3 regions of the Variovorax sp. V93 genome follow, and region 3 is predicted to be linked to each of the others. Evidence: predicted binding sites of a transcription regulator. Region 3 holds the regulator's gene; each other region holds the start of a gene.

Evidence for each region. The regulator LexA, encoded in region 3, represses DNA repair genes until DNA is damaged. The targets are predictions, from matches to a motif close to ACTGTATNNNNATACAGT.
Region 1: the regulator LexA is predicted to act here: its motif matches at 8,230-8,247, upstream of ACAM54_RS02265 (ATP-dependent helicase).
Region 2: the regulator LexA is predicted to act here: its motif matches at 8,316-8,333, upstream of recA (recombinase RecA).

The regions. Positions count from the first base shown of each region.
Region 1 is NZ_AP028669.1:494,607-504,974, forward strand. Features, by position in the region: gene ACAM54_RS02225 (long-chain-fatty-acid--CoA ligase) at 1-438, shown strand, start outside; gene ACAM54_RS02230 (ABC transporter permease subunit) at 489-1,493, shown strand; gene ACAM54_RS02235 (ABC transporter permease subunit) at 1,496-2,401, shown strand; gene ACAM54_RS02240 (ABC transporter ATP-binding protein) at 2,398-3,435, shown strand; gene ACAM54_RS02245 (peptide ABC transporter ATP-binding protein) at 3,432-4,478, shown strand; gene ACAM54_RS02250 (ABC transporter substrate-binding protein) at 4,508-6,148, shown strand; gene ACAM54_RS02255 (5'-methylthioadenosine/adenosylhomocysteine nucleosidase) at 6,254-7,051, shown strand; gene corA (magnesium/cobalt transporter CorA) at 7,044-8,030, opposite strand; gene ACAM54_RS02265 (ATP-dependent helicase) at 8,260-10,368, shown strand, end outside.
Region 2 is NZ_AP028669.1:5,344,582-5,354,949, forward strand. Features, by position in the region: gene ACAM54_RS25405 (CHASE2 domain-containing protein) at 1-1,092, opposite strand, end outside; gene ACAM54_RS25410 (FHA domain-containing protein) at 1,135-1,788, opposite strand; gene ACAM54_RS25415 (Stp1/IreP family PP2C-type Ser/Thr phosphatase) at 1,813-2,613, opposite strand; gene ACAM54_RS25420 (TerC family protein) at 2,645-3,331, opposite strand; gene sucD (succinate--CoA ligase subunit alpha) at 3,432-4,325, opposite strand; gene sucC (ADP-forming succinate--CoA ligase subunit beta) at 4,336-5,502, opposite strand; gene argC (N-acetyl-gamma-glutamyl-phosphate reductase) at 5,709-6,632, shown strand; gene recX (recombination regulator RecX) at 6,670-7,122, opposite strand; gene recA (recombinase RecA) at 7,150-8,268, opposite strand; gene ACAM54_RS25450 (MarR family winged helix-turn-helix transcriptional regulator) at 8,415-8,900, shown strand; gene ACAM54_RS25455 (response regulator transcription factor) at 8,966-9,637, shown strand; gene ACAM54_RS25460 (sensor histidine kinase) at 9,938-10,368, shown strand, end outside.
Region 3 is NZ_AP028669.1:2,909,152-2,919,519, forward strand. Features, by position in the region: gene ACAM54_RS13840 (biopolymer transporter ExbD) at 1-356, shown strand, start outside; gene lpxK (tetraacyldisaccharide 4'-kinase) at 357-1,397, shown strand; gene ACAM54_RS13850 (Trm112 family protein) at 1,378-1,560, shown strand; gene kdsB (3-deoxy-manno-octulosonate cytidylyltransferase) at 1,634-2,407, shown strand; gene adk (adenylate kinase) at 2,543-3,199, shown strand; gene ACAM54_RS13865 (asparaginase) at 3,227-4,216, opposite strand; gene lexA (transcriptional repressor LexA) at 4,290-4,973, shown strand; gene ACAM54_RS13875 (hypothetical protein) at 5,113-5,481, shown strand; gene ACAM54_RS13880 (D-2-hydroxyacid dehydrogenase family protein) at 5,572-6,579, shown strand; gene ACAM54_RS13885 (MFS transporter) at 6,634-7,791, shown strand; gene ACAM54_RS13890 (3-hydroxyacyl-CoA dehydrogenase) at 7,925-9,445, shown strand; gene ACAM54_RS13895 (oxepin-CoA hydrolase, alternative type) at 9,481-10,260, shown strand; gene ACAM54_RS13900 (Crp/Fnr family transcriptional regulator) at 10,320-10,368, shown strand, end outside.

The DNA of each region.
Region 1 (10,368 bases), 2.4 Mb from region 3:
GGCCCGCAGGTGATGGCCGGCTACTGGCAGCGCCCCGACGAGACCGCCAAGGTCATGACGCCCGACGGCTACTTCAAGAGCGGCGACATCGGCGTGGTCGACGAGCGTGGCTACTTCAAGGTGGTCGACCGCAAGAAGGACATGATCCTGGTGTCGGGCTTCAACGTGTACCCCAACGAGATCGAGGACGTGGTGGCGCAGATTCCGGGCGTGCTCGAATGCGCGGCGGTCGGCGTGGCCGACGAGAAGACCGGCGAGGCGGTCAAGCTGGTGATCGTCAAGAAGGACGAGTCGCTGACCGAAGCCCAGGTGCGCGAATACTGCAGAGCAAACCTTACGGGTTACAAGCAGCCGCGAATCGTGGAGTTTCGTACCGAGTTGCCGAAGACGCCGGTCGGAAAGATCCTGCGGCGCGAACTGCGCGACGTCAAGAAGTAAGGGTTCGGCCCGGGTAGGGCCACGGCATCGATCTTGCATATTGCGGGTCGATGCTTCGCTTCCTCCTCACGCGCGTGAGCCTGCTGGTGCCGACCTTCATCGGCATGACGCTGCTTGCCTTTTTCCTGATCCGGCTGGTGCCGGGCGATCCCATCGAAACGATGGCCGGCGAGCGCGGGATCGACCCCGCGCGCCATGCCCAGCTGCGCGCGGCCTACGGTTTCGACAAGCCGGTGATCGTGCAGTACGGCATCTACATCGGCCGCGTGCTGCATGGCGATCTCGGTAAGTCGCTCATCACGCAGGAGTCGGTGGCCAGCGAATTCCTCGCGCTGTTCCCCGCGACGGTCGAGCTTGCCGCGTGCGCGATTGCCTTTGCGCTGCTGCTGGGCCTGCCGGCGGGCATCCTGGCGGCGGTGCGGCGCAATTCCATCTTCGACCACGGCGTGATGGCCACCTCGCTCACCGGCTATTCGATGCCGATCTTCTGGTGGGGGCTGCTGCTGATCCTGTTCTTCTCGGTGCAATTGGGCTGGACGCCCGTGTCGGGCCGCATCGCGGTGCAGTATTTCGTCGAGCCCGAGACCGGCTTCCTGCTGATCGATGCATTGCGCGCCGGCGAGTCCGATGCCTTCTGGTCGGCACTGCATCACCTGATCCTGCCGGCCATCGTGCTCGGCACCGTGCCGCTGGCTGTCATTGCGCGCATGACGCGCTCGGCCATGCTCGAAGTGCTGGGCGAAGACTACATTCGCACCGCGCGCGCCAAGGGTCTCTCGCGCTTTCGCGTGGTCGGTCTGCATGCGCTGCGCAATGCGCTGATCCCGGTGGTCACGGTGATCGGCCTGCAGGTGGGTGTGCTCTTCACGGGCGCGATCCTCACCGAGACCATCTTCTCGTGGCCCGGCGTGGGCAAATGGCTCATCGAGGCCATCGGCCGGCGCGACTATCCGGTGCTGCAGGGCGGCATGCTGCTGCTGGGCGGCATCGTGATGCTGGTCAACCTGCTGGTCGACGTGACCTATGGCGTTATCAACCCCAGGATCCGGCGCTGAGCATGGCCTCGACCGACATCATTTCCCCGCCCGGTGCGGGCAAGGCGCCGCCCGGCCCGTGGCGCGAGTTCTGGACCTCTTTCTCCGCGAACCGCGGTGCGGTCATCGGACTTGCCACCATCGCGTTGCTGCTGCTCGTGGCGCTGTTCGCGCCGTGGATTGCGCCGCATGCGCCGAACGAAACCAACAGCGCCGTCTTCCTGCTGCCGCCGGCATGGCACCAGGGCGGCTCCGCCAGCTACCTGCTGGGCACCGATGCCATCGGGCGCGACATTCTTTCGCGCCTCATGTTCGGCGCGCGGCTCTCGCTGTCGATTGGCGTGGCCGTGGTGGCGCTGTCGGTGGTGGCGGGCGTCGTGCTCGGCCTGGTTGCGGGATTCTTCCGCGGCGTGCTCGAGATCGCGATCATGCGGCTGATGGACATCGTGCTGACGCTGCCGAGCCTGCTGCTCGCCATCGTGATCGTCGCGATCCTCGGGCCGGGGCTGGTCAACGCCATGCTCGCGGTGGCGATCGTGGTGCTGCCGCATTACGTGCGCATCACCCGCGCGGCCGTCATTGCCGAAGTGTCGCGCGACTACGTCACGGCGGCACGCGTGAGCGGCGCCGGCACGCTGCGCCTGATGTTCAGCGAGGTGCTGCCCAATTGCGCGGCACCGCTCATCGTGCAGGCCTCGCTCGGCATCTCGACCGCCATCCTCGACGCGGCCGCGCTCGGCTTCCTCGGCCTCGGCGCCCAGCCGCCGTCGCCCGAGTGGGGAACGATGCTGGCCGATGCGCGCGAGTTCGTGCTGCGCGCCTGGTGGGTCGTGACCTTCCCGGGGCTCGCGATCCTCGCGGCCGTGCTGGCTTTCAATCTGTTGGGCGACGGGCTGCGCGATGCCCTCGATCCGAAGCTCAAGCGATGAACATGCTTCTGGACATCAAGGACCTGCACGTCGAATTTCCGGCGCAGGGCGGCGTGCTGCACGCCGTCGACGGCGTGAGCCTCACGCTCGAGGAAGGCGAGGTGCTCGGCATCGTCGGCGAGTCGGGCTCGGGCAAGAGCGTGACGATGATGGCGCTGATGGGCCTCGTGGGTTTTCCGGGCCGCGTGCGCGCGCAGCACATGCGCTTTGCGGGCAAGGAGCTGCTCGGCATCTCCGACAAGGCCCGCCGCGCGCTGGTCGGCAAGGAGGTGGCCATGATCTTCCAGGAGCCGACCACCAGCCTCAACCCCTGCTTCACCATCGGCTTCCAGCTGATGGAGACGCTGCGGCTGCACCTGCATCTGGACCGGCGCACGGCGAAGAAGCGCGCGACCGAACTGCTCGAACAGGTCGGCATACCCGCCGCATCGTCGCGCCTGGGCAGCTATCCGCACCAGCTCTCGGGCGGCATGAACCAGCGCGTGATGATCGCGATGGCCATTGCCTGCAACCCGCGCCTGTTGATCGCCGACGAGCCGACCACCGCGCTCGACGTGACGATCCAGGCCCAGATCCTCGACCTGCTGCGCGAACTGCAGAAAGAGCGCGGCATGGCGCTGGTGCTCATCACGCACAACATGGGTGTGGTCAGCGAAATGGCGCAGCGCATCGCCGTGATGTATGCGGGCCAGGTGATGGAGCAGCAGCGCGTCGACCGGCTCTTCGCGGACCCGCAGCATCCCTACACCGAGGCCCTGCTGGCCGCGCTGCCCGAGCGCGCCGCGCCCGAGGGGCGGCTGGCCACCATCGCGGGCGTGGTGCCGGGCGTGCACGACCGGCCGGTCGGCTGCCTGTTCGCGCCGCGCTGCAGCTATGTGACCACGAAGGCCTGCAACGTGCGGCCGGCGCTGCGCGCGGTCGCCTCGCCGCCGGGTGCCGAGGTGCGCTGCCATTTCCCGCTCGGCGAGCCCGGGCGGATGGCGGCCATCGAGGCCGACCGGCCGCGGCCGCAGGCCCTGGAGGCGCTGCCATGAGTGGCGATCCCGTCGGCGATGTCGTCGTGGAGGCGCACAACCTGCAGCGCACCTATGCCGTGCGGCGCGGCATGTTCCGCGCGCCTGCGCAGTTGCGCGCGGTGGGCGACATTTCGTTTCGCATCGAGCGCGGCCGCACGCTCGCGGTGGTCGGCGAATCGGGCTGCGGCAAGTCCACGCTCGCGCGCATGGTCGCGCTGATCGAGAAGCCCACGGCCGGGCAGCTCACGCTGGTCGGCCACGATGCGGTGGAGCCGCCGCCCACGTACCGGCGCGAGCTGCGCCAGGCGGTGCAGCTGGTGTTCCAGAACCCCTATGGTTCGCTCAATCCGCGCAAGAAGATCAGCGCCGTGCTCGAGGATCCGCTGGCCATCAACACCGCACTCGGCAAGCCCGAGCGGGCCGCCAAGGCGCGCGAGATGCTCGCGCGCGTGGGCCTGCGGCCCGAGCATGCGAACCGCTATCCGCACATGTTCTCCGGCGGCCAGCGCCAGCGCATTGCCATTGCGCGCGCGCTCATGCTGGAGCCGCGCCTGCTGGTGGCCGATGAGCCGGTGTCGGCGCTCGACGTGTCGATCCAGGCGCAGGTGCTGAACCTGCTGGCCGACCTGCAGGCCGAACTCGGCCTGGCCTATCTCTTCATCTCGCACGACCTGGGCGTGGTGCGGCACATCGCGCACGACGTGCTCGTGATGTACCTCGGCCATGCGGTGGAGCAGGGGCCCAAGGCACGCATCTTCGCGCGGCCGCTGCATCCCTACACGCAGGCGCTGCTCGCCTCCACGCCCGGGCTCAGCAGCCAGCGCATCGTGCTCAAGGGCGAGCTGCCGTCGCCGCTCGATCCGCCCGCGGGCTGCGTCTTCAACACGCGCTGCCCGCATGCGACGCAGCGCTGCCGCGAGGAGCGGCCGCTGCTGCGCGCGCTCGACGAGCGGCTGGTGGCCTGCCACTACGCAGAGAAATTCCTCGATGGCACGCCGCCGGTCAGCGCCGATGTGCCCTTGTCCCCGCCGTTCGCCGCGCCCCTGGCGGCGAACCCCTAGTTCACTTCAACCGTGCCCAAGGAGTTGCCATGAAGAAGACCACTCAGCCTCTCGTTTCGCGCCGCTCGCCCAGGCTTGTTGCGCTGCTCGCGCCAACGGCACTCGCCATACTCGCACTGGCCGCGGGCGCCGCGTCCGCCAAGACGCTGGTCTATTGCTCGGAGGGCAGTCCCGAGAACTTCTATCCGGGCGTGAACACCACCGGCACCTCGTTCGACGTGACCACGCAGGTCTACAACACCATTGTCGAGTTCGAGCGCGGCGGCACCAAGGTCGTGCCGGGCCTCGCCGAAAAATGGGACATCTCGGCCGACGGCACGGTCTACACCTTCCACCTGCGCAAGGGCGTGAAGTGGCACGGCACCAGCAAGAGCTTCAAGCCCACGCGCGACTTCAATGCCGACGACTTCATCTTCATGCTAGAGCGCCAATGGAAGGAAAGCGATCCCTTCTTCAAGGTCACGAGCCAGAACCATTCCTACTTCAACGACATGGGCATGCCCAAGCTGCTGAAGTCGGTGGACCGCATCGACGACCTGACCGTGAAGATCACGCTCAACCAGGCCGAGGCGCCGTTCCTTGCCAACCTTGCCATGCAGTATGCGGGCATCCAGTCGAAGGAATATGCCATTGCGATGCTGAAGGCCGGCACGCCCGAGAAGGTCGACCAGGACCCGATCGGCACCGGCCCGTTCTACCTCGTGCAATACCAGAAGGACGCCGTCATCCGCTTCAAGGCCTTCCCGCAGTACTGGGCTGGCAAGGCGAAGATCGACGACCTGGTGTTCGCGATCACGCCCGACGCCTCGGTGCGCTGGGCCAAGCTGCAGAAGGGCGAATGCCACGTCATGCCGTATCCGAACCCGGCCGATCTCGACGCGATCCGCAAGGACCCGAACGTGCAGGTGCTCGAGCAGCCCGGACTCAACGTCGGCTACCTTTCGTACAACACCACCAAGAAGCCCTTCGACGACGTGCGCGTGCGCAAGGCCCTCAACATGGCGATCAACAAGAAGGCGATCATCGACGGTGTGTACCTTTCGACCGGCGTGGCCGCGAAGAACCCGATTCCGCCGACCATGTGGTCCTACAACGACGCGGTCAAGGACGATCCGTACGACCCCGAAGCCGCGAAGAAGCTGCTGGCGCAGGCCGGATTCCCTGATGGCTTCGCTACCGACCTGTGGGCCATGCCGGTTCAGCGGCCCTACAACCCGAACGCCAAGCGGATCGCCGAGCTGATGCAGGCCGACCTTGCCAAGATCAACGTCAAGGCCGAGATCAAGAGCTTCGAGTGGGGCGAGTACCGCAAGCGCCTGCAGGCCGGCGAGCACCAGATGGGCATGCTGGGCTGGACCGGCGACAACGGCGACCCCGACAACTTCCTCTACACGCTGCTGGGCTGCGCCTCGGCCAAGTCGGCCAGCGGCAGCAACATCTCGAAGTTCTGCTACCAGCCCTACGAAGACCTCGTGCTGAAGGCCAAGAGCGCGACCAAGCAGGCCGACCGCGATGCGCTCTACAAGAAGGCGCAGCTCATCTTCAAGGAGCAGGCGCCGTGGTTCACCATCGCGCATGCGGTGCAGCTGAAGCCGGTGCGCAAGGAGGTGGTCGACTTCAAATTGAGTCCCTTCGGCCGCCACACTTTCTACGGCGTGGATATTAAGTAAACCCCCAGGCTTCTCGCACTTCGTGTCGCTACTCCCACCCCCTTGCAGGGGGCAACACCAGCGGCCCGGCAAAGCCGGTTCCGCGGTGTTCCTGGAAAGAGAATGATGAGTTCCTCGGTACATGCGCCCGTTGCCGTCGTCGCTGCAATGCACGAGGAGCTGAGTGCGCTCCTCGCGCAGATGCCGGACGAGCAGCGCGTGCGCGCTGCGGGGCGTGACTTCTGGGTCGGCCATCTGCACGGCCAGCCGGTGGTGGCCGTGCTGTCGCGCATCGGCAAGGTCGCGGCGGCGGTGACGGCCACGGTGCTGCTCGAACGCTTCGGCGTGCGCGCGATCGTGTTCACGGGCGTCGCGGGCGGGCTCGCGCCGGGCGTGGAAGTCGGCGATGTGGTGGTCGCGACGCAGCTGCTGCAGCACGACCTCGATGCCTCGCCGATCTTTCCGAAGTACGAGGTGCCGCTGATGGGCCTTTCGCGCTTTGCGGCCGATGCCTCGATGGGCGATGCGCTGGCGGCCGTGGCCGAAGCCGCGCTGCGCGATCCGGTGGCGCTGGTGGGGCAGGCGGCCGTCGATGAATTCGGCCTCCGGTCGCCGAAGGTGCATCGAGGCTTGCTGGTGAGCGGCGACCGCTTCGTCTCGACCGCGGCCGAAAGCGATGCCTTGCGGCGCAGCCTCCCCGATGCGCTCGCAGTCGAGATGGAAGGCGCGGCGGTGGCGCAGGCATGCCACGACTACGGCGTGCCGTTTGCGGCCGTGCGGACCATCTCGGACCGGGCCGACGACGCCGCGCATGGCGACTTCGCGCGCTTCGTCGCCGAGGTGGCGAGCCGCTACAGCCTCGCGCTGGCGAGCGCGTGGCTGGCCACGCTGCCTTCTTGCCGCGAAACGCCCGCGGCTACTTGAGCCAGCCGCGCCGGCGGAAGTACCACATCGGCACCAGCGCGCTCGCCGCCATCAGCGCCAGCGCATACGGATAGCCCAGCGACCAGTCGAGCTCGGGCATGAGCTTGAAGTTCATGCCGTAGATGCTCGCGATCAGCGTGGGCGGCAGCAGCGCCACGCTGGCCACCGAGAAGATCTTGATGGTCTTGTTCTGGTTGATGTTGATGAAACCGACGGTCGCATCCATCAGGAAGTTGATCTTGTCGAACAGGAAGGCCGTGTGGTTGTCCAGCGATTCGATGTCGCGCAGGATCTGCCGCGCTTCCTCGAACTGCTCGGCGTTGAGCATGCGGCTGCGCATCATGAAGCTGACCGCGCGGCGCGTGTCCATCACGTTGCGGCGGATGCGGCCGTTCAGGTCTTCCTGGCGCGCGATGGCGCCCAGCACCTCGCCGGCCAGCTCGTCGCTCACGTTGCCCTCGAGCACCTTCTTGCCTGCGATCTCGAGCTCGTCGTAGATGTTCTCGAGCGTGTCGGCCGAGTATTCGGCGTCGGCATCGAACAGCTTGAGCAGCACTTCCTTCGCGTCTTCGATGAGGCCCGGTGCGCGGCGCGCACGCATGCGCAGCAGCCGGAACACGGGCACGTCCTCGTCGTGGATCGAGAACAGCACGCCGCGGCTGCGAAGCTCGGTGTTGTGCTGGTTCAGGATGAAGGCCACGCGCACAGAGCGCGGGTCTTCGTCGTCGTCGATCAGGAAGTCGGAGCGGATGTGCAGCTCGCCGTTGTCTTCTTCATAGAAGCGGGCCGATTCCTCGATGTCCTCGTCCATCGCGTCTTCGGGAATCGAGAGGCCGTAGTACTGCTTGATCCAGCGCTTTTCCTCGAGCGTGGGCGATTCGAGGTCGACCCAGATCGGCTGGAACTTGGAAAGCTCCTCGAGCGCCTCGATCTCTTCCTGGACAAGGCGGCCGTTGGCAAGCGTAAAGATATTGAGCATGGGCTCACTCCCGTGAAATGGCTGAGGCGATGGGGCGAGGGGAGGGGTGCTTTCAATCCCCGGGCCCTGATGTCAGCGATCGAGGCGCGTCAGGACGCGGGAGTTGAAAGCTGCCGAGACGGTGCGGTTTCCATGATGCGGTCTCCAGTTGCAGCGAGCGGCAATTATGTCATCGGCCATGTGACGGCAGGTCCATCGATCTGGATGGACATACAGTAAAGTTGCGGCCATGCAGACTGCTGCGTTCCCCGTTTCCCACGCCCCCGGCGCCACCCAGGCCGAGCGCCTGGCCGCGGCGCTTTCCGCCCTCAACGACGAGCAGCGCGCTGCCGTCGAGCACGGCGTCGGCACGCTGACCGGGCGCGACGAGCGGCCGCTGCTGGTGATTGCCGGCGCGGGCTCGGGCAAGACCAGCACGCTGGCGCACCGCGTTGCGCACCTCATCGCCGGCGGCGTTGATCCGCAGCGCCTGCTGCTTTTGACCTTCTCGCGCCGCGCGGCGCAGGAAATGGAGCGCCGCGCCGGCCAAGTGCTGGCGCGCGTGCTCGGGCTCAAATCCGACAAGCCGCCCGCGCTGCCCTGGGCCGGCACGTTCCACGGCATCGGCGCGCGCCTGCTGCGCGAATACGCCGCGCACATTGGCCTGAACGACCACTTCACGATCCACGACCGTGGCGACGCCGAGGACCTGATGGGCCTCGTGCGGCACGAACTCGGCCTGTCGTCGAGCGTGAACCGCTTTCCGCGCAAGGGCACCTGCCTGTCGATCTATTCGCGCTGCGTCAACACGCGCGCGCCGCTGGCCGATGTGCTGGCCGAGGCCTTTCCGTGGTGCGCCGAGTGGGAAGCCGAACTCAAGCGCCTGTTCGGCGCCTACGTGGAGGCCAAACAGCAGCAGAACGTGCTCGACTACGACGACCTGCTGCTTTACTGGGCCGGCATGGTGGCCGAGCCCGCGCTGGCGGCGCTGGTCGGCGCGCGTTTCGACCACGTCCTGGTCGACGAGTACCAGGACACCAACCTGCTGCAAGCCTCGATCCTGCTCGCGCTCAAGCCCGACGGCCGCGGCGTGACGGTGGTGGGCGACGACGCGCAGTCGATCTACTCGTTTCGCGGTGCAACCGTGCGTAACATCCTCGACTTTCCGTCGCAGTTCTCGCAGGCTGCGCGCGTGGTCACGCTGGAGCGCAACTACCGCTCGACCCAGCCCATTCTCGACGTGTCGAACCGGGTCATCGCGCAGGCGGCCGAGCGGCACGCCAAGACGCTCTGGACCGACAAGCCCTCCGCGGGCCGGCCGCAACTGGTGCTGGTGCCGGACGAGGCGCAGCAGGCCGTCTGGGTGGCCGACAAGGTGCTGGCGCACCGCGAGGGCGGCCTGGCGCTCAAGTCGCAGGCGGTGCTGTTCCGCGCTGCCACGCACAGCGCGCCGCTCGAACTCGAACTGGCGCGCCGCAACATCCCGTTCGTGAAGTACGGCGGCCTCAAGTTTCTCGAGGCCTCGCATGTGAAGGACCTGCTCGCGGTGCTGCGCTTCGCCGAGAACCCGCGCGGGCGCATGGCGGGATTCCGCGTCACGCAGCTCATTCCGGGCATCGGGCCGGCGACCGGTGCGCGGCTGCTCGATGCCATGGACCAGGCCGCCGATCCGGTGGCGGCGATGCGGGAGTTCGTGCCGCCATCCGCCGCCCGCGCGGAATGGGCGGTGTTCGCCGAAGCCTATGCCGCGCTGTGCGCGCCATCGCTGCCGTGGCCGGCCGACGTGGAACTGGCGGTGCGCTGGTATTTGCCGCACCTCGACCGGCTCTACGACGACCCCTCCGGCGTGCGCCGCGGCGACGTGGAGCAACTGGCGCGGCTGGCCTCGGGCTATGGCTCGCGCGAGCGCTTCCTGACCGAACTCACGCTCGATCCGCCCGAAGCCACCAGCGACAAGCCGGGGCCGCCCTCGCTCGACGAGGACTACCTGATTCTTTCGACCATCCACTCGGCCAAGGGGCAGGAGTGGAATTCGGTGCACGTGCTCAACGTGGTCGACGGCTGCCTGCCGGCCGACGTGGCGCAGAGCGCGCATGAACTCGAAGAAGAGCGGCGGCTGCTCTACGTGGCAATGACGCGGGCGCGCGACCACCTGCATCTTCTGGTGCCGCAGCGCTTCTACGTGACGCAGCAGGCCGTGCGCGGCGACCGGCACCTGTATGCCAACCGCACGCGCTTCATTTCCGAACGCGATCTTGCCGGCTTCGAGCAGCAGACCTGGCCACCGCCGCCCGAGCGTCCGCCCGCAGTGCCGCCGCCGGCCGCGGTGATCGACCTGCGCAACCGCATGCGCGCGGCC
Region 2 (10,368 bases), 2.4 Mb from region 3:
GGCCGAGACGATGTTGGCATGCACTTCGACGCCGGGAAAGGCAGCGCCGACGGGGGTGGCGCGCAGGTCTTGCAGGCCCGGGGCGGTGGCGCCGACGAGCACGATGCGGTCCTTCAACTCGCCGGGGGCGAGCCGGCCTTCGAGCACGTCGCCGGCGGACACGTAGCGGAACGAGCCGCCGTGCGCGCCGCCGGGGCCGCGGAAAGGCACCTGCATGGAAGCGGCTTCGTTGACGGGTATGCGCAGGCCGCCGACCAGCAAGGACTGGAGCGGGGGCGCGGCGCCGCCCGACGCAAAGGCCGGCCGCACGGGCGGCGTGCCGCTGGCGAGCCGGTAGACGGCGAGCCCCAGCGACTCGTAGTAGCCGGGCAGGGCACGGTCGCCTTCATAGCGGGCAATGAGCGGCACGGCGCGGATGACGCCGTCGCCGTTGGACATGACCAGGGTGTTGAGAAAGCCCGCCGCCGGCGCGGCAGCGGCCAGCAGGGGCAGGCTGGCGCCAAAGCCGTTCCAGGCCGTGGCATAGCCGCGGCCCGGCGGAAAGGCCTCGGCCTGCAGCACGGGGGCCGGCGGCAGCTGGCCCTTGGCGCCGGGCCTTTCGGTGCGCGTGAAGTAGTAGCCGAGCGCCACGCGCTGGCCTTGCATGGCGGCGGCAAAGATGGCGTCGTTGTCGAGCGTGGGGGCGAGCCGGTCGATTTCCTCAGACAGGCCCGGCATGTCGCGCAGCGGGCCGCGTGCGATCTGGCGCAGCTTGTCGAGGCCGGCGCTCCGGTCGGGCTCGACGAACATCACGTCGAAGCCCAGCGCCGCCGCCTGCTGCCGCCCGGTGAGTTCCCGGGTGAGCCGGGCCAGCTTGTCGCGCGACCAGGGCCATTGCCCTTGCCGGGTGAGGCTGGCGTCGTCGACGTCGACGATCACGATGCGCGGGTCGAGCGTGCCCGGCATGGTGGCGCGCAGGCGGGTGTCGTAGATCAGGTGGTCGAGCCGGTCGATGGCATCCAGGCGCCAGAGGCCGGTGGCATGTGCCAGCGCGAGCAGGACCGGCAGCAGTGTGATGGCAATGCGCAGTCCATGGCGCCTCATGGCAGTCACCAGCGCACCCTTGGCGCCGCCACTGCTGCGCCGCAAGAAAAATCAGACCCGCACGAACTGCATGCGCGTGGCGCCGCCGAGCTCGAGCACGTCGCCTTCCTGCAGCCCGACGGGCTCGGCGCCGAGCGGCGCGTCGTTGAGCGTGACGCCGCCCATGATGGTGGAAGCCAGGTAGCTCTGCCGGCGGCGCGTGACGACCGCCACCGCAACGCCGGGCTTGCCGATGGTGGTGACCACCTTCTGCAGCGGCACTTCCTGCCCCTGGTCGGTGCCCGAGAGAACGCGCAGCACGGGTATGCCGAGTTCGAGCAGCGCGCCGGCTTCGGTGGGCGCAGCCGACAGTGGAACGGAGGCCGCGTAGTCGCCGCGCGCAGCGCGGGTGGAACCGGTATCGGAAGCCGCGCTGCTGCGCGCGCGGAAGTGCAGGCGGCAGCCGCCGATTTCGATGACGTCGTTGTCCTTGAGCTTCTGCTGCTTCTGGACGACGATCGCATTGACGTAGGTGCCGTTGGTGCTGTTGAGATCTTCAATTTCGACTTCGCCACCGCGCATGTGCAGCACGGCATGCTCGCCGCTGACCGCGAGATTGTCGAGCACGATGTCGTTGTAGGCGCGCCGCCCCAGCGTGGTCCGGTCCTTGGCAAGCGCCATTTGCCCGATGACAGTGCCATCGATCGAAATGATCATCTTCGGCATTGCCGACTCCCTGAATGCATGTTTTTATTCAGGCGCACTGCCAACGCGCGCCCTGGCCAGGACAACTGAAATATTGTCCCGGCCGCCATTGTCGTTGGCAACGGCCACCAGAAGTGATGCTTTCTGCTGAAGCTCGACATCGTGATTCAAAAGCGTGAAAAGCTGCGCATCCGGGACCATCTCGCTGAGCCCGTCGGAGCAGAGCATATAGAGATCGTCGGGCCTTGCGGTGTGCTCGTGCATCTCGAGCACCACCTGCGGCTCCACGCCCATGGCGCGCGTCACCAGGTTGCGGTGCGGGGAGATCAGCGCTTCCTCGGCCGTGATGGCGCCGGCGTCGAGCTGCTGCTGGCGCAGCGAGTGGTCGCGCGTGAGCTGCTCGAGCTTGTTGTTGCGCAGGCGGTAGCAGCGCGAATCGCCGATGTGGCCGACCAGCACGCGCTGGGGCCGGAACGCGGCCAGCACCAGGGTGGTTCCCATGCCGTGGAGTTCGGCATTGGCCAGGCCGGCTTCGAGGATGGCGGAGTTGGCCTCGTCGGTGGCCGCCTGCAGGGCCCGCCGGACCACGCGCGCGGGCGCCTGCAGGCCGGCCTGCGCGAACCAGCGCGCGAAGCTGGCGTGCACCAGCGACACGGCCATGGCGCTGGCCACTTCGCCGCCCTTGTAGCCGCCCATGCCGTCGGCCAGCACGGCCAGGCCGAGCGCGGGGTCGATGTGAAGGTCGTCCTCGTTGTGGGCCCGTGCGCGGCCCACGTCGGTCAGCCCCGCAAAGTCCCAGGAGAGCTGGGGCCGGGTGGAGAAAAGCGACGCGCCGACACTTGCCATATGTTTTCAGAAGCGTGGACGCGCGACGGTTTCAGCGCCCCGCAGCGGCCTGCGCGCGCCGCTGAAGCAGGCGGCCCACGGCCACCACGAAGAAGGCGCCGGCGGCGGCTGCCGCATGGAGGAGCCACGGATTGGCGGCCAGCACCTCGCGCAGCGACACGTCGCTCGCTATTGTTTCGCCGCCGACCCAGCCGATCAGGGCGGCGCCCAGCATGACGACGATCGGAAAGCGTTCCATCAGCTTGATCATGAGCGTGCTGCCGAAGATCACCAGCGGAATGCTGATGGCCAGGCCAAGGACCAGCAGCACCATGTTGCCCTGCGCGGCGGCCGCCACGGCAATCACGTTGTCCAGGCTCATGACCAGGTCCGCCAGCAGGATGGTGCGCACGGCCGCCATCATGCTGCCGTATTCCTTGGCTTCTCCATCGCCCTCGTCTTCTTCGCTCAGCAACTGCAGGCCGATCCACAGCAGCAGCAGGCCGCCCACGATCTGCAGGTAAGGCAGCGCCAGCAGCCTGGCCGCCACCACCGTGAGCACGATGCGCAGCACCACCGCCGCGCCCGAGCCGAACAGCACGGCCTTTTTCTGCTGCGCTGGCGGCAGCGAACGGGCCGCCATGGCAATCACCACGGCGTTGTCGCCCGAAAGAATGATGTTGATCCAGACAATCTTGATCAGACCGATCCAGAAATCGGCGCCTTGAAGGAGTTCCATGTCTCTTGTTCCACTGTGTTGTAGTGAAAAAAGCGCCCGCAATCCAGATTGCGGGCGCTTTTTCTTTTTGCGTGGTGCGCGGAGAACTGCCGGGGGCTTGTTAGAGCTGGGCCTTGAGCAGCTTCGCAAGTTCCGAGAAGTTGCGCGTCACGGTGAAGCCGCATTCTTCCATGATGGCGAGCTTGGCATCGGCGGTGTCGGCACCGCCCGAGATCAGCGCGCCGGCGTGGCCCATGCGCTTGCCGGGAGGGGCAGTGACGCCGGCGATGAAGCCGACCACCGGCTTCTTCATGTGTTCCTTGCACCAGCGGGCCGCGTCGGCTTCGTCGGGTCCGCCGATTTCGCCGATCATGATGACGGCGTCGGTATCGGGATCGTCGTTGAAGGCCTTCATCACGTCGATGTGCTTGAGGCCGTTGATCGGGTCGCCGCCGATGCCCACGGCCGACGATTGGCCGAGGCCGATTTCGGTCAGCTGCGCAACGGCTTCATACGTGAGCGTGCCCGAGCGCGAAACCACGCCGATGCGGCCCTTGCGGTGGATGTGGCCGGGCATGATGCCGATCTTGATTTCGTCGGGCGTGATCAGGCCGGGGCAGTTCGGGCCCAGCAGCAGGGTCTTCTTGCCGCCGGCCGCTTCCTTGGCCTTCATCTTGTTGCGCACTTCGAGCATGTCGCGAACCGGAATGCCTTCGGTGATGCAGATCGCCAGGTCGAGGTCGGCCTCGACGGCTTCCCAGATGGCAGCGGCCGCGCCTGCCGGCGGCACGTAGATCACCGACACGGTGGCGCCGGTCTGCGAAGCGGCTTCCTTCACCGAGCCGAAGATCGGGATGTTGAAGATCGACTCGCCGGCCTTCTTGGGGTTCACGCCCGCCACGAAGCAGTTCTTGCCGTTCGCGTATTCCTGGCACTTCTCGGTGTGGAACTGGCCGGTCTTGCCCGTGATGCCTTGCGTGATGACTTTGGTGTCTTTGTTGATATAGATCGACATGACTTGTTCCTTAGGCCTTCTTGACTGCTGCGACGACCTTCTGGGCCGCTTCCGCCATGGTGTCGGCGCTGATGATCGGCAGGCCCGAATCGGCCAGCAGCTTCTTGCCTTCGACTTCGTTGGTGCCCTTCATGCGCACGACCAGCGGCACTTGCAGGTTCACGGCCTTGCAGGCTGCGATCACGCCGGTGGCGATGGTGTCGCACTTCATGATGCCGCCGAAGATGTTGACGAGGATGGCTTCCACGTTCTTGTTCTTCAGCATGATCTTGAAGGCTTCGGTGACCTTCTCGGGGGTGGCGCCGCCGCCCACGTCCAGGAAGTTGGCCGGCTCGCCGCCGAACAGCTTGATGGTGTCCATGGTGGCCATGGCCAGGCCGGCACCGTTCACCAGGCAGCCGATGTTGCCGTCGAGGCTGATGTAGGCGAGGTCGAACTTGGAGGCTTCGACTTCGGCCGCGTCTTCTTCGTCGAGGTCGCGCAGGGCCACGATTTCGGGGTGGCGGAACAGCGCGTTGCTGTCGAAGTTGAACTTGGCGTCCAGCGCCATGACCTTGCCCTTGCTGTCACGGTTGAGCGGGTTGATCTCGACCAGCGAGGCGTCCGTCTCCATGTAGCAGGTGTAGAGCTTCTTGAGGATGTCGACCGTCTGCGCGGTGGAGTCGGCCGGCATGCCGATGCCGTCGGCGATCTGCTTGGCCTGTTCGTCGGTCAGGCCCTTTTCGGGGTCTGCGAACACGGTGATGATCTTCTCGGGCGAGGAGTGGGCCACTTCCTCGATGTCCATGCCGCCTTCGCTCGAGGCGATGAACGCGACCTTCTGCGTGGCGCGGTCGGTCACGGCCGAGACGTAGTATTCCTTGTTGATGTCGGCGCCGTCTTCGATGTAGAGGCGGCGCACCTTCTGGCCTTCGGGGCCGGTCTGGTGCGTCTTGAGCTGCATGCCGAGGATCTCGCCGGCGAGCTTCTTGACGTCCTCGATGGACTTGGCGACCTTGACGCCGCCGCCCTTGCCGCGGCCACCCGCGTGGATCTGGGCCTTGACGACCCACACCGGGCCTCCAAGTTTCTGGGCGGCCTCGACCGCCTCCTGGACCGTATAGGCCGGGATGCCGCGCGGCACCGGCACGCCGAACTTGGCAAGGATTTCCTTGCCTTGGTACTCGTGAATCTTCATGAGGGATGTCTCTCGGAAGGAGGAGGTTGAGAACGGGAGATCTGGGGTCTGAGGCGTCTTTGGCTCTGTTGCTCGCGGGCGACGGCAGCCTGACGGCTGGGGGCGGCGAACAACCGCGGACTGTATCATGGTGCGGCGCACCAATACTCGACGTGACCTTGCGGTCAATACGTACTTTCTTCTAGCTCCCCTACGCATACTCCGATATGGCCAAGGTTTTCATCGACGGCGAAGCCGGCACCACCGGCTTGCAGATCCGCGAGCGGCTCCAGACGATGCCGCAGATCGAACTCGTGAGCATTGCGCCCGAGCTGCGAAAAGACGTGGCCGCCAAGCGCGAGCTGATGGCCGGCGTCGACCTGGTGGTGCTGTGCCTGCACGACGATGCGGCGCGCGAATCGGTCGCGCTGATCGACCAGCTGCCCGGCAGGAAGCCCAAGATCATCGACGCCTCCACCGCGCACCGCGTGGCGCCGGGCTGGGTGTTCGGCTTCCCTGAACTGGTGCAAGGCCATTGGCAGGCCGTGGCCGCGGCCGACCGCGTCGGCAACCCGGGCTGCTATGCCACGGGCGCCATCGCCATGGTGCGGCCGCTGGTCGATGCCGGCCTGCTGCCGGCCGACTTTCCGATTTCGCTGCCCTCGGTGAGCGGCTATTCGGGCGGCGGGCGGGCCATGATCGAAGACTACGAAAACGGCAAGGCGCCGCTTTTCGAGACCTACGCGCTCGGCCTCAAGCACAAGCACATCCCGGAGATCATGAAGTACACCGGCCTGACCCGCCGGCCGGTCTTCATTCCTTCGGTGGGCAACTTCAAGCAGGGCATGCTGGTGCAGCTGCCGCTGCACCTCGACCTGCTGCCCGGCAAGCCGAAGGCCGGCGACCTGCAAGAGGCGCTGGCCGCGCACTACGCCAAGAGCAACACGCCCGAACAGTTCGTGAAAGTGCTGCCGCCGACCGACGACGGCAAGCTCGACGCGCTGGCGCTCAACGACACCAACAATCTCGAAATCCGCGTGTTCCCGAACGAGGACCACCGCCACGCCGTGGTGATTGCGCGCCTCGACAACCTCGGCAAGGGCGCGAGCGGCGCCGCGGTCCAGAACCTGAAGCTGATGCTGGCGCTCTGAGGCCGGCTCCGGCAGGCCGGCGCCGCGGGGCCGGCCGTCAGTCTTCGTCGAAATCGCTGCGCAGCACCTTGGCCACCACCGCGCCCGAAAAGCCGCGCGCCAGCAGGAAGCGCGTTTGCCTGGCGCGCTCCTTCGCATCGGCGGGCGGTGCGTCGAAGCGGCGGCGCCACAGGGCCGTGGCGCGCTCCACTTCGGTGTCCTGAAGACTGGCCACGGCCTGTGCAATGGCCTCGGGCGCAATGCCCTTGGCCTGCAGTTCCTGCCGCACCCGCAGTGCGCCCGACCGGGCGGCGCGCTGGTTCAGCACCGAAGCCACCACGCGCGGCTCGCTGATGAAGTCCTTGGCGGCCAGTTCGTCGAGCGCGCGGGCCAGCTCGCCGGGTGCTTCTTCGTGCTTTGCCAGCTTGCGCTCCAGTTCCGCACGCGAATGCTCGCGCTGGCTCAGGAGCCGCAGCGCGCGGCCTTTGAGGGAGGGGGCGCCGAAAGCCATGCGCCGCTTCCGTGCGTGCTCGCCTGCTTACTCGCCCTTGTCGGCTTTGTCGGCCTTGGCCGCCTTCGCGGGCTTCTCGGCCTTTTCAGGGGCAGGCGCATTGGCATCGGCCGCCAGCAGCGGAATGCCCAGCGATTCGCGCACCTTGTTCTCGATCTCGCGCGACAGCTCGGGGTTCTCGCGCAGGAACTCGCGGGCGTTGTCGCGGCCCTGGCCGATCTTTTCGCCGTTGTAGGCGTACCAGGCGCCCGACTTGTCGAGGATCTTGGCGGTCACGCCCATGTCGATGATCTCGCCCTCGCGGCTGATGCCTTCGCCGAACAGGATGTCGAACTCGGCCGTCTTGAACGGAGGCGAGACCTTGTTCTTCACCACCTTGACCTTGGTTTCATTGCCGATGGCCTCGTCGCCCTTCTTGATGGTGCCGATGCGGCGGATGTCCAGGCGCACCGAGGCGTAGAACTTCAGCGCGTTGCCGCCGGTGGTGGTTTCGGGCGAGCCGAACATCACGCCGATCTTCATGCGGATCTGGTTGATGAAGATGACCATGCAGTTGGTCTTCTTGATGGTGGCGGTGAGCTTGCGCAGCGCCTGGCTCATCAGGCGGGCCTGCAGGCCGGGCAGCGAGTCGCCCATTTCGCCTTCGATTTCGGCCTTGGGCGTGAGCGCGGCGACCGAGTCGACCACGATCAGGTCGACGGCGCCCGAGCGCACCAGCGAATCGACGATTTCAAGGGCCTGCTCGCCGGTGTCGGGCTGGCTGATGAGCAGGTCGGACAGGTTCACGCCGAGCTTCTGGGCGTACTGCACGTCGAGCGCGTGCTCGGCATCGACGAAGGCGCAGGTGCCGGCCTGCTTCTGCATCTCGGCGATGACCTGCAGCGTGAGCGTGGTCTTGCCCGAAGATTCCGGGCCGTAGATTTCGATGACGCGGCCGCGCGGCAGGCCGCCGACGCCCAGCGCGATGTCCAGGCCCAGCGAGCCGGTGGAGACCACCTGGACGTCTTCAAGCGCCTCACCCTCGCCGAGCCGCATGATCGTGCCCTTGCCGAACTGCTTTTCGATCTGGGCCAGGGCGGCCTGCAGTGCCTTGGCCTTTTCGCTGCCTGCGACCGAGATGCTGGTGCCTTTGACGAGTGCGTCCATGAAGAAATCTCCTTGAAAATCAACGGTTTGTGTGTGATTGCGGTCCATCTGCTTTTAATTACAGGCTGGATGCTTGAACAGTAGTGTAGGGGCTCGTTGGTTTGAGTAAACCCATTTTTTGGTCAGTTTGCTTTACTATCTAGCCGATGGCCGAACAAGCTTTTCCGTCCGACCCGGACGCCTGGCGGCAAACCCACCTGGGCCGCCTGCTGGGCCATGCGATGCGCCGCTTCGACGAGCGCGTGCTCGAACTCATGGCGCACGACGTCGACGTGCCGCTGGCGCTGTCGAACCTCGCCGCGCGCGCGCAGGTGAGCGCCGCGCACATCCACATCACGCGGCACCTGGCGCGCGAAGGCTCGCGCCTCACCGAGCTGGCGGAGCGCGCCGGCATGACCAAGCAGGCGATGGGCGCGCTGGTGGACCAGTGCGAGGCCTGGGGCCTGGTGACGCGCGGGCCCGATCCGCTCGACGCACGGGCGCGGCGCGTGCTCTTCACCACCGACGGGCTCGCGTGGCTCGACGCCTTCCGCAGCGCGGTGACGCAGGCCGAGCGCGAGTTCCGCGCCAGCGTGGGCAACGACATTGCCACCGTGGTAACCATCGGACTGGAAGCCTACACGGGGGGCTAGACTCGGCGAAGAGACATATGTGAACGCGGCGCCGGCGCGGCGCCCGAACCGGCCGGAGGTGGCTCATGCGGATTCTGATTGCCGAAGACGACCAGGTGCTGGCCGATGCCCTGCTGCGCAGCCTGCGCACCTCGGGCGCGGCGGTCGACCACGTGGCGAACGGATCGCAGGCCGACACCGCGCTCATGACGCACAGCGAGTTCGACCTGCTGATCCTCGACCTGGGGCTGCCCAACCTGCACGGCATCGAGATCCTGAAGCGGCTGCGCGCGCGCGGCTCGCAGCTGCCGGTGCTGGTGCTCACCGCGGCCGACAGCGTGGAGGAACGCGTCAAGGGCCTGGACCACGGCGCCGACGACTACATGGCCAAGCCCTTCAGCCTGCAGGAGCTCGAGGCGCGCGTGCGGGCGCTCACGCGGCGCGGCATGGGCGCCACCAGCAACACGATCCGCCACGGCCCGCTGGTGTACGACCAGGCCGGCCGCGTGGCCACCATCGACGGCAAGATGGTCGAGCTCTCGGCGCGCGAGCTGGGCCTGCTGGAGGTGCTGCTGCAGCGCGCCGGCCGCCTGGTCAGCAAGGACCAGCTGGTGGAGCGCCTGTGCGAATGGGGCGAGGAGGTGAGCCTCAACGCGATCGAGGTCTACATCCACCGCCTGCGCAAGAAGATCGAGAAGGGGCCGGTGCGCATTGCCACGGTCCGCGGCCTGGGCTACTGCCTCGAGAAGATTCCCTAGATGAAACCCACCCCCGTCCCTCGCTCACTCCGTGTCGCTCGACTCCCCCTCCAGGGGGCAACACCAGCGGCCCGGCAAAGCCGGTTCCGCGGTGTCACTTGGCTCGCCCCCAGTCTTCGCGCACTTCGTGTCGCTTCGCCAACCCCCTACCGGGGGCAACACCAGCGGCCCGGCAAAGCCGGTTCCGCGGTGTTCTTGGCCTGGGCCGTATCGGTTTCATGCGTCGTGGGTCGCGCACAGCGCGGTGGAAAACTGACTTGACGCGCGGCACGTCGTTTGCATAGACCGGGGGCGAGTCCTTTGAAACTTTTCCAGCGCGCGCAGCGCTCCCTGTTCGGCGAGATCCTCGACTGGATGCTCACGCCGCTCCTGCTGCTGGTGCCGGTGAGCATCGGCGTGACCTGGCTGGTGGCGCAGGGTATTGCCAATGCCCCGTTCGACCGCGCGCTCGAATACAACGTGCAGACGCTGGCGCGGCTGGTCACGGTGCAGCAGGGGCAGACGCAGTTCGTGCTGCCGCAGCCGGCGCGCGAGATCCTGCGGGCCGACGGCGCCGACCGCGTCTACTACCAGGTGCTCGACAGCCACGGCGCGCTGCTCAGCGGCGAGCCCGACGTGCCGCACCCCAGCACCGACGAGCCCCCGGTTCCCGGCGTGGTCCAACTGCGCAACGGCGAGATGCGCGGCAAGTCGGTCCGCGTGGCCTCGCTCTGGCTCGCGGGCCCCGACAG
Region 3 (10,368 bases):
TCATCCTGATCTTCCTGATGCTGTCGACCACCTACAGCAAATTCACCGAAATGCAGCTTCGGCTGCCGACGGCGGACGTGGATTCGCAGCGCGACTATCCCAAGGAAGTGATCGTGGCGGTCTCCGCCGACGGCCGCTACTCGATCAACAAGAAGCCCGTGGCCGACCGCAACGTGGACACCGTGGCCGCCGCGCTGGGCGCGGCCGCCACAGGCGGCAAGGACAGCGTGGTCATCATCAGCGCCGACGCCAGCAGCCCGCACCAGGCCGTGATCACGGTGATGGAAGCCGCTCGCCGCGTGGGCCTGGTGCAGATCACTTTCGCAGCCCAGTCGTCGGCGCAAACAGGGCACTGAGTGCCGTCGCAGGGCCGCAGCACCACCGGCACCACCGGCCCGATCGCTGTGCCGGCCTCGCGGCTGCAGCGCGCCTGGCTGGATCGCGGCGTCCTCGCCTGCCTGCTGTGGCCCCTGTCGCTGGTCTACGCAGCGCTTTTCGGGCTGCGGCGCTGGCTCTACCGGAAGGGATGGCGCACGACCGGACGCGTCCGCGTGCCAGTGATCGTGGTTGGCAACGTGATTGCCGGGGGCGCAGGCAAGACCCCGGTCGTGATGGCGGTCGTGCGGCACCTGCAGGCCCGCGGGTTGCAGGTTGGCGTGGTGTCGCGCGGCTACGGCCGCCGCACCGGCGACTGCCGCGAAGTGCTCGCCGAGAGCAGCGCTGCCGACGCCGGCGATGAACCGCTGCTGATTCGCCGTGCCACCGGCGCGCCGGTGTTCGTGGCGCGGCGCCGCATCGAGGCTGCGCGCGCCCTGCTCGCCCGGCACCCGGCCACGCAGGTCATCGTGAGCGACGACGGGCTGCAGCACCTGGCGCTGGCGCGCGACATCGAGATCTGCGTGTTCGACGACCGCGGCGTGGGCAACGGCTGGCGGCTGCCCGCAGGCCCGCTGCGCGAGCGCTGGCCGCGCCCTTGCGACCTGGTGCTCCACAGCGGAGAACATCCCGCCTTCAAGGGCGGCTACACCGCCACCCGTGCACTTGCACAAAACGCCGTGGCCAGCGACGGCAAACGCACGCCGCTCGAGGCACTGGCCGGCGAACCGCTGATCGCGCTGGCGGCCATTGCGCGGCCCGAAGCATTCTTCGGCATGCTGCGGGCGCGCGGGCTGACGCTTTCCGAGACGATCGCCCTGCCGGACCACCACGATTTCGAAGGGTGGCAGCGCCCCGCCGGGACCGGGCAGCGCCTCGTCTGCACCGAAAAAGACGCCGTCAAGCTGTGGCCCAGGGCGCCCGACGTGCTGGCGGTGCCGCTGGACTTCACACCCTCGCCGGAATTCTTCGCGGCGCTCGACGCAAAGCTATCATCGCTCGATGGATACCAAGCTGCTTGAACTGCTCGTCTGCCCCGTCACCAAGGGCCCGCTGACCTGGAACCCGGAGAAGCAGGAACTCTGCTCGCGCAGCGCGCGCCTGGCCTATCCGGTGCGCGACGGCATCCCCGTGCTGCTCGAGAACGAAGCGCGCACGCTGTCCGACGAAGAGCTGGGGCTGTGAGCGCCGCGCCGGGCCGCCCCAAGCAAGCTCGCTCCCGCCTGGCGGGAAGGCGCGCAGCGCCAAGGGTGCATCAATGAACTTCACTGTCCTGGTGCCGGCCCGGCTGGCTTCGACGCGGCTGCCCAACAAGCCGCTGGCCGACATCGCCGGCCTGCCCATGGTGGTGCGCGTGGCCCGACGTGCCAGCCAATCCGCCGCCGCGCGCGTGGTGGTGGCGGGCGACGACGCGGCCATCGTCGAGGCGTGCGCAAGGCATGGCGTGGAAGCCATCCTGACCCGCCAGGACCACCCGAGCGGCTCCGACCGCCTGGCCGAAGCCTGCGAACAACTGGGGCTGGACGGCAACGACATCGTCGTCAACGTCCAGGGCGACGAGCCGCTGATCGACCCCGCGCTGATCGACGCCGTCGCATCCGCGCTGGCCGCACATCCGGAAGCCGCCATGAGCACGGCGGCCCACGAGATCGACTCGCTCGACGACTTCCTGAACCCGAACGTGGTGAAGGTGGTGCTCGATGCACAAGGCAACGCGCTGTACTTCAGCCGCGCGCCCATTCCATGGTGGCGCGACGGTTCCGCCAATGGCGCGCCACCCTCCGTGCTGCCCGCACCGGCTCCGCTGCGGCACATCGGCATCTACGGCTACCGCGCCGGCTTCGTGCGCAGCTTTCCTTCGCTGGCACCTGCGCCCGTCGAGGCCACCGAAGCGCTCGAACAGCTGCGTGCGCTGTGGCACGGGCATCGCATTGCGGTGCACGTCAGCCATGTCGCACCCGGGCCCGGCGTCGATACCCCCGCGGACCTCGAGCGCGTGCGCGCGGTCTTCGCCGCCGAACCGGCGCGCTAAAAAGTGCGCTGCCGCAAGCGTGGCAGCGGAAATTCTTCACGCGCTCGCATGCTATCCTCGACGCAACTCCGCCTTGCCCCGCTCCCGGGCTGACGCTTGGCGCGACACAAGATCGAAGAACCCTCCGAGGACACCATGAGACTAATTTTGCTGGGCGCGCCCGGGGCGGGCAAAGGCACGCAAGCAGCCTTCATCTGCCAGAAATACGGCATCCCTCAAATTTCGACCGGCGACATGCTGCGCGCCGCCGTCAAGGCCGGCACCCCGCTCGGACAGCAGGCCAAGGCCGTCATGGAGTCCGGTGGGCTCGTGAGCGACGACCTGATCATCAACCTCGTGAAGGAACGCATCGCGCAGCCCGATTGCGCCAGCGGCTTCCTGTTCGACGGCTTCCCCCGCACCATTCCCCAGGCCGACGCCATGAAGGCGGCTGGCGTCAAGCTCGACTACGTGCTCGAAATCGACGTGCCGTTCAGCGACATCATCGAACGCATGAGCGGCCGCCGTTCACATCCTGCGTCGGGCCGCACCTACCACGTCAAGTTCAATCCGCCCAAAGTGGAAGGCAAGGACGACGTCACGGGCGAAGACCTGATCCAGCGCAAGGACGACGAGGAAGAAACCGTGCGCAAGCGGCTCGAGGTCTACAGCCAGCAGACGCGTCCGCTGGTCGACTACTACTCGGCCTGGGCCAAGGCCGATCCGGCTTCGGCGCCGAAGTACCGCGCGATCCAGGGCGTGGGCAGCGTCGAAGAGATCAAGCAGCGCGCACTCGCGGCCCTCAGCAGCTGAGCCTCCTCGGCTGCCCGCGGCCGCCGCTCAGGCGGCCGCCGTTTCCATCAGTTCCAGCATCAGCGCGATGCGCGCCTTGACGGGCGTGAGCGCACCGGCGTCCCGCAGCGGATCGCCGGGCTTGGGCAGGATGCGTCCGTTCGCGCAACGGGTGGCACGCAGCACTGCCACGCCCGCGGCCTGCGCCCGCAGCGCCGCCGCCTCGAGCGCATGGTGCACCGTGCCATTGCCGGTCGCGGCCACGACCAGTCCGCGGATCGGTTCGGCAGCGCCCGATGCGCGCTCCTGCAGCAGCAGGTCGACGAGCGCGCCGCTTGCGCCCGCATGGCTGGTGACGATCTCCACGCGCGGCCAGCGCACCTCCGCCCCTGCCTTCGCTTCAGGAAGCTTCGCGGCCCCGCCCACCACCTGCGGCCAGTCGCGCAGGCGCCGCACCGCGCCCTCTTCCACATAGCCGATCGGCCCGGCATCGCCCGATGAAAACGCGTCCGGGCGGTAGGTGTGCACCTTCTGCACATCGAGCGCGCCGTGGATGGCACCCGCGCAGACCACCGCCACGCCGTGCGCCGCCGGTGTGGCCGCGACGGCGATCGCATCGCGCAGGTTCTGCGGACCGTCGGGCGAGAGCGAGCTGGCCGGGCGCATGGCGCAGGTCAGTACCACGGGCTTGCCGGGCGCAAGCACCGCCTGAAGGAAGTAAGCCGTTTCCTCGATGGTGTCGGTGCCGTGCGTGATCACCACGCCCGCCACGTCGGCTTCGGCCAGCCAGAACGTGCAGCGCGTGGCGAGCTGCAGCCAGACGTCGAAAGCCATGTCCTTGCTGTCGAGCTGCGCCACCTGCTCCGCCACGAGCGCCACGCCTGCGGGCGCATCGATGCCGCCGAGCAGGTCCGCCACGCCCACCTCTCCAGCGGTGTAGCCAATGTTGTCGGCGCCGCTCGCGGCCCGGCCTGCAATGGTGCCGCCGGTGCCCAGGACCACGATGCGCCGCAGGCCGGAGGAAGGGGAATTAACCATGGGTTGCCAACTTTTAAAAACTGGTTAAAAATACAGGTACTGGATATTCAGCCAGTGCCGCAAGGAACCACATATGCAGTTCGCCGTGAAGCTTACCGCCCGCCAGCAGCAGATCCTGGACTTGATCCAGAGCGCCATTGCCCGTACCGGCGCGCCGCCCACGCGGGCCGAAATCGCCAATGAGCTGGGTTTCAAGTCGGCCAATGCCGCCGAGGAACACCTGCAGGCGCTGGCCCGCAAGGGCGTGATCGAACTTGTCAGCGGCACTTCGCGCGGCATCCGGCTCAAGGGCGACGCGCTGCGCTCGCTCAATGAGACGCGCCACCGCGAAGGCGGCCAATTCTCCCTCTCGCTGCCCGGCATGTCGCAGCTCGCGCTGCCTCTGATCGGCCGCGTGGCGGCGGGCTCGCCCATCCTCGCGCAGGAACACGTCGACCAGACCTATTACGTCGAGAACACGCTGTTCCAGCGCCAGCCCGACTACCTGCTCAAGGTGCGCGGCATGTCCATGCGCGACGCCGGCATCATGGACGGCGACCTGCTCGCGGTCCAGGCCACCAAGGAAGCGCGCAACGGCCAGATCGTGGTGGCGCGCCTGGGCGACGAAGTCACGGTCAAGCGCCTCAAGCGCAACAAGCAGGTCATCGAGCTGCATGCTGAAAACCCTGACTACCCGACCATCGTGGTCCAGCCCGGCGAGCCCTTCGAGATCGAAGGCCTGGCGGTGGGCCTGATCCGCAACACCATGCTGATGTAGCCCTTCGCGGCCTGCCGAAAGCAGCAACCCATCCGGCCGCAACAGGTGGCGGGCGTATGGCGCTTTGTCGCCATCACCCTGTTGCGTCCATTCAAAGAAATCCTGCCTGTGTTCAACCTCAGACTTTTTTGGAGTTCACATGGGAATCGCCCTCCTCGCCATCGCTGATTTGTGGATGCCGCTGCAATCGCTTGCAAGCCGGCTGCTGCCGGCACGCCGCCCGGCGCGGCGCGACACCGGCAGCAGCTCCGCCGGGTTGCGCTACGTCGCAGTCCGGCCGGCCTGCGCGGCCCGCGACCACGCGGCAACCCCCAAGGCGGCGCCGGCGCCCGTGCGGCCGCTGCGCGTCATCCGCGTGGTCGACGGCCCGCAGGGCGAAAGACGCAACACCAACCGCATGGTGATTTCGGGCCGCATGGCCGACGTCTGCGCCGAGCTCGACCGGCTGGCGGCACTCGAGGCGATGGAAACCATCAGCCCCGCGCCCCGCTCCACCCAGTTGCACTGAACCCGTGCACCCCGGTGACCACTGCCCGGGGTGGGTATCCAAACGTTCACACGCGCGTCATGCCAATGCTGCGAGGCACAATGGCACGCCATGAACATTGTGATCCTCGACGATTACCAGGACGCCGTGCGCAAGCTGCGCTGCGCCGCCAAGCTGGACGCGTACGCAGCCAAGGTCTACACCAACACGGTCAAGGGCATCGGGCAGCTTTCGGTCAGGCTGAAGGATGCCGACGTGATCGTGCTGATCCGCGAGCGCACCCAGATCTCCCGCCAGCTGATCGAAAAGCTCCCCAAGCTCAAGCTCATTTCGCAGACCGGGCGCGTCGGCGGCCATATCGACGTCACGGCCTGCACGGAGCGCGGCGTGGCGGTGGCCGAGGGCACCGGCTCGCCCCAGGCGCCTGCCGAGCTGACCTGGGCGCTGATCATGGCGGCCATGCGCCGCCTGCCGCAGTACATCAGCAACCTCAAGCACGGAGCCTGGCAGCAGTCGGGGCTCAAGTCGGCCTCCATGCCGCCCAATTTCGGGCTGGGCTCGGTGCTCAAGGGCAAGACGCTCTGCATCTGGGGCTACGGCCGCATCGGCCAGCTGGTGGCGCGCTACGGGCAGGCCTTCGGCATGCAGGTGGTGATCTGGGGGCGCGAGGCAAGCTGCGCCAAGGCGCGGTCCGACGGCTTCCAGGTGGCGCAGAACCGCCACGAGTTCTTCGCCGCGGCCGACGTGCTGTCGGTGCATCTGCGGCTCAACGAGGAAACCAACGGCCTGGTCAAGCTCGAAGACCTTTCGCGCATGAAGCCGACGGCGCTCTTCGTCAACACCTCGCGCGCCGAACTGGTCGAGGCCGATGCACTCCTCGCTGCGCTCAACCGCGGCCGGCCCGGACTGGCGGCGGTCGACGTGTTCGAGAGCGAGCCGCCGCTGCAGGGCCATGCGCTGCTGCGGCTGGAGAACTGCATCTGCACGCCGCACATCGGCTATGTCGAGCAGGACAGCTACGAAAGCTACTTCGGCCAGGCTTTCGACAATGTCGTGAGCTTCATCAAGGGCAACCCCACCAACATCGTGAACCCCGGCGCGCTGCAGGTTCGCCGGTGATTCCATGAGCCGCCGGGCCGCCTCAGGGCGGATACCGCAGCCGAAGGTTCTTCAGTGAGCCGCCCCGCGCCGCGCGGCGCACTGTGGGCCTTGCTGGCCGGCAATTTCGTGATCGGCACGGGCGTGATGGTGGTGCCGGGCACGCTCAACGAAATCAGCGCGTCGCTGTCTGTCTCGGTGGCGACCGCGGGTCAGCTGATCACGGTTGCTGCGGTCGTGATGTGCCTGGGCGCGCCGCTGCTCGCGGCGGCGGTCGCAGGCTGGGACCGCCGCCAGCTGCTCGCCCTCACCCTGCTCTGGTACGCGGCCGGGCATGCCATTGCGGCCCTGATGCCGAGCTTCGGCGCCCTGCTGCCGGTGCGCATGCTCACGGTGGTGGCGCCTGCGATCTTCACGCCCCAGGCCGCGGCCTGCGCCGGCATGCTGGTGCCGCCGGAGCATCGCGGCCGCGCCGTGACCTTCGTCTTTCTGGGCTGGTCGCTGGCCTCGGTGCTCGGCCTGCCCATCGGTGCGCTGGTGGGCGGCCATTTCGGCTGGCGCATGGCCTTCGGTGCGATTGCGCTGCTCAGCGTCGCGAGCGCGGCATCGGTCTGGCTGACCCTGCCGCAGGGGATTCGCCCCGCGGCGCTGACGGCAGCCGCCTGGGCGCGCGTGCTGCGCAGCCCGGTGCTGATGGGCATCGTCTCGGTCACGGCGCTGCAGGGCGCCGGCCAGTTCGTGCTGTTCAGCTATTTCGGGCCGATCCTGAAGCGGGACTTCGGCGCAGATCCCACCATGCTGAGCCTGATGTGGGCGCTGTTCGGCGTATTCGGCCTCGCGGGCAACATGCTCGTGAGCCGGTTCATCGACCGCGTGGGCGCGGGCCGCATGGTGCTCCTGACGAGTTCGCTGATTGCGCTGAGCCTCTTCCTGTGGCCATGGGCCGGCACGCTGCCGTGGCTGGCGGCGGTGCTCGTGCCCTGGGGCCTGGGCTGCTTCGCGACCAATTCGGCGCAGCAGGCAAGGCTGGTCAGCCTGGCCCCCGCGCTCGCGCCGGGCTCGGTGGCGCTGAACAGTTCCGGCATCTATGTCGGCCAGGCGGTGGGCGCCGGCCTGGGTGGATGGCTGCTTGCCAACGACGCGGTGGCATGGATGAACTGGGCTGGTTTTGCCCTGCTGCTCGCGGCCATCGGCCTGAGTGTGGCCATCGACCGCAGCCGCCGGCCGGCCTGACAGCGCGGCCCCGCGTAAAACCCGGCATGGCCCGGCGGCCGATGGCTGCAAAATCGAAGGCTGCGCAAAACTCCGGGCCCGGTGCCTGCAAGCGGACCCGGACGCCCACCAACCAGCGAAGATCTTTTTTCCAATGACAGTCAACTACACCCGGATCGGCGTCGTCGGCGCCGGCGCCATGGGCCGAGGCATCGCACAGATCGCGGCCCAGGCAGGCAGCGAAGTGCTGCTGCTCGACAGTTTTGCAGGTGCCGCCGAGCGCGGACGCGAAGCCCTCATGGCCCAATGGAACAAGCTGCACGAGAAGGGCAAGATCGACGCCGCGGCGCGCGATGCGCAGATCGCGCGCGTGAAGGCGGTCGACTCGGTCGGGGCGCTGGCCCAGTGCGACCTGGTGATCGAAGCGGTGGTCGAAGATCTCGAGGTCAAGCGCAAGCTGTTCCGCGAGCTCGAAACAGTGATCGCACCCACGGCCACGCTGGCCACCAACACCTCGTCGCTGTCGGTCACGGCCATCGCGGCCGGGCTCGCGCATCCGGAGCGCGTGGCGGGCTTTCACTTCTTCAACCCGGTGCCGCTGATGAAAGTGGTCGAGGTGGTGGCCGGCTTCAAGACTTCGGCCGAGGTCTGCAAGCAGCTCGCAGGCTATGCGGTGCAGATGGGCCACAGCGCCGTGCAGGCGCAGGACACGCCGGGTTTCATCGTCAACCACGCGGGCCGCGGCTATGGCACGGAAGCGCTGCGCATCGCCGGCGAAGGCGTGGCCGATTTCGCCACCATCGACCGCATCCTGAAGGAGCAGGCGGGCTTTCGCCTGGGCCCCTTCGAGCTGATGGACCTGACCGCGCTCGACGTGTCGCATCCGGTGATGGAGTCGATCTACCACCAGTACTACGAGGAGCCGCGCTTCCGTCCCAGCGTGATCACCGCCCAGCGGCTTGCGGCCGGCGTGCTGGGGCGCAAGACCAATGAGGGCTTCTACCGCTACAACGACGGCGTGATGCAGCAGCCCGCCGAGCCGGCGCCGCCGGTGGTGGCGGCAATGCCCTCGGTCTGGGTCTCGCCCCGCGCCGCGCGGCGGGCCGAGCTGTTGCGGCTGGTGAACGCGCTGGGCGCCCAGATCGACAGCGGCGCCACGGCGGCGCCCACGTCGCTGATCCTGGTGGCGCCGCTGGGCTTCGACGTGACCACGGTAGCCGCGGTAGAGCGCCTGGACGCCACGCGCACCATGGGCATCGACATGCTGATCGACGATGCCGCCACCAAGCGCCGCGTGCTCGCCACCAACCCCGCCACGCGGCGCGACATCCGCGATGCGGCGCACGCGCTCTTCGCGCGCGATGGCAAGGCCGTGAGCGTGATCCGCGACAGCGGCGGCTTCGTGACGCAGCGCGTGATCGGCACCATCGTGAACATTGCCGCGGACATGTGCCAGCAGCGCGTCTGTTCGCCGGCCGACCTCGAAACCGCGGTGCAGCTGGGCCTGGGCTATCCGCGCGGCCCGCTGGCCATGGGCAACCTGTACGGCCCGACCAACATGCTCGAAGTGCTGTTCAACCTGCAGACCGTCTACGGCGATCCGCGCTATCGCCCGAGCCCGTGGCTGCGCCGCCGCGGCGCGATCGGCCTGAGCCTGCTGCACGAAGAAGAATAAGCAGACAAACACCAAAAAACGAAAGCATCACAGCGATGACCGCCGAACTGAAGAGCACCAGCGAGGGACGCACCATGGTGCTGACGATCGCCAACCCGACCCAGCGCAACGCACTGGGCCCCGAGATCTACGCCGCCGGCATCGAGGCGCTCAACGGCGCCGAGAGCAGCGACGAAATCCGCAGCGTCGTCATCGTGGGCGAAGGCGCATGGTTCTGCGCCGGCGGTTCGCTGCAGCGGCTGTCCGACAACCGGCAGCGCGATCCTTCCGTGCAGGCCGAAAGCATCGAAGGGCTGCACAACTGGATCGACTCGATCCGCGCCTTTCCCAAGCCCATCATCGCAGCGGTGGAAGGCGCGGCTGCAGGCGCCGGTTTCTCGCTGGCCCTGGCCTGCGATTTCGTGGTGGCCGCGCGCGACGCGATCTTTGCAGCGTCCTACAGCAACGTGGCGCTCTCGCCCGATGGCGGCCTGAGCTGGCAGCTGGGCCGTGCATTGCCGCGCCAACTCGCCAGCGAGTGGCTGATGTGCGGCGAGCGCATCGGCGCGCCGCGGCTGCATGCGCTCGGGCTGGTCAATGAACTGAGCGAGCACGGCCAGGCGCTTGCGAGCGCCCTGGCGCTGGCGGCCCGGCTCAATGAGCGTGCGCCCAATTCGCTGGCCAGCATCAAGGAACTGCTCAGCGAAGCGCCCGGCGCCACCTTTGCGTCGCAGCTCTCGCAGGAGCGCGACCACTTCGTGCGCAACCTGCACCACCCGAATGCGGGCATCGGCATTGCCGCGTTCATCGAGAAGAAACCACCGCACTACGAGTAGCGGCACGCCGTCGCTCCTGCGACACCCTCCAGTTTTTCAGTCGCCGACAGGACAGACCAATGGACGACCCCATTCTTACCATCGAAGAACGTGAAGCGATCAACAGCG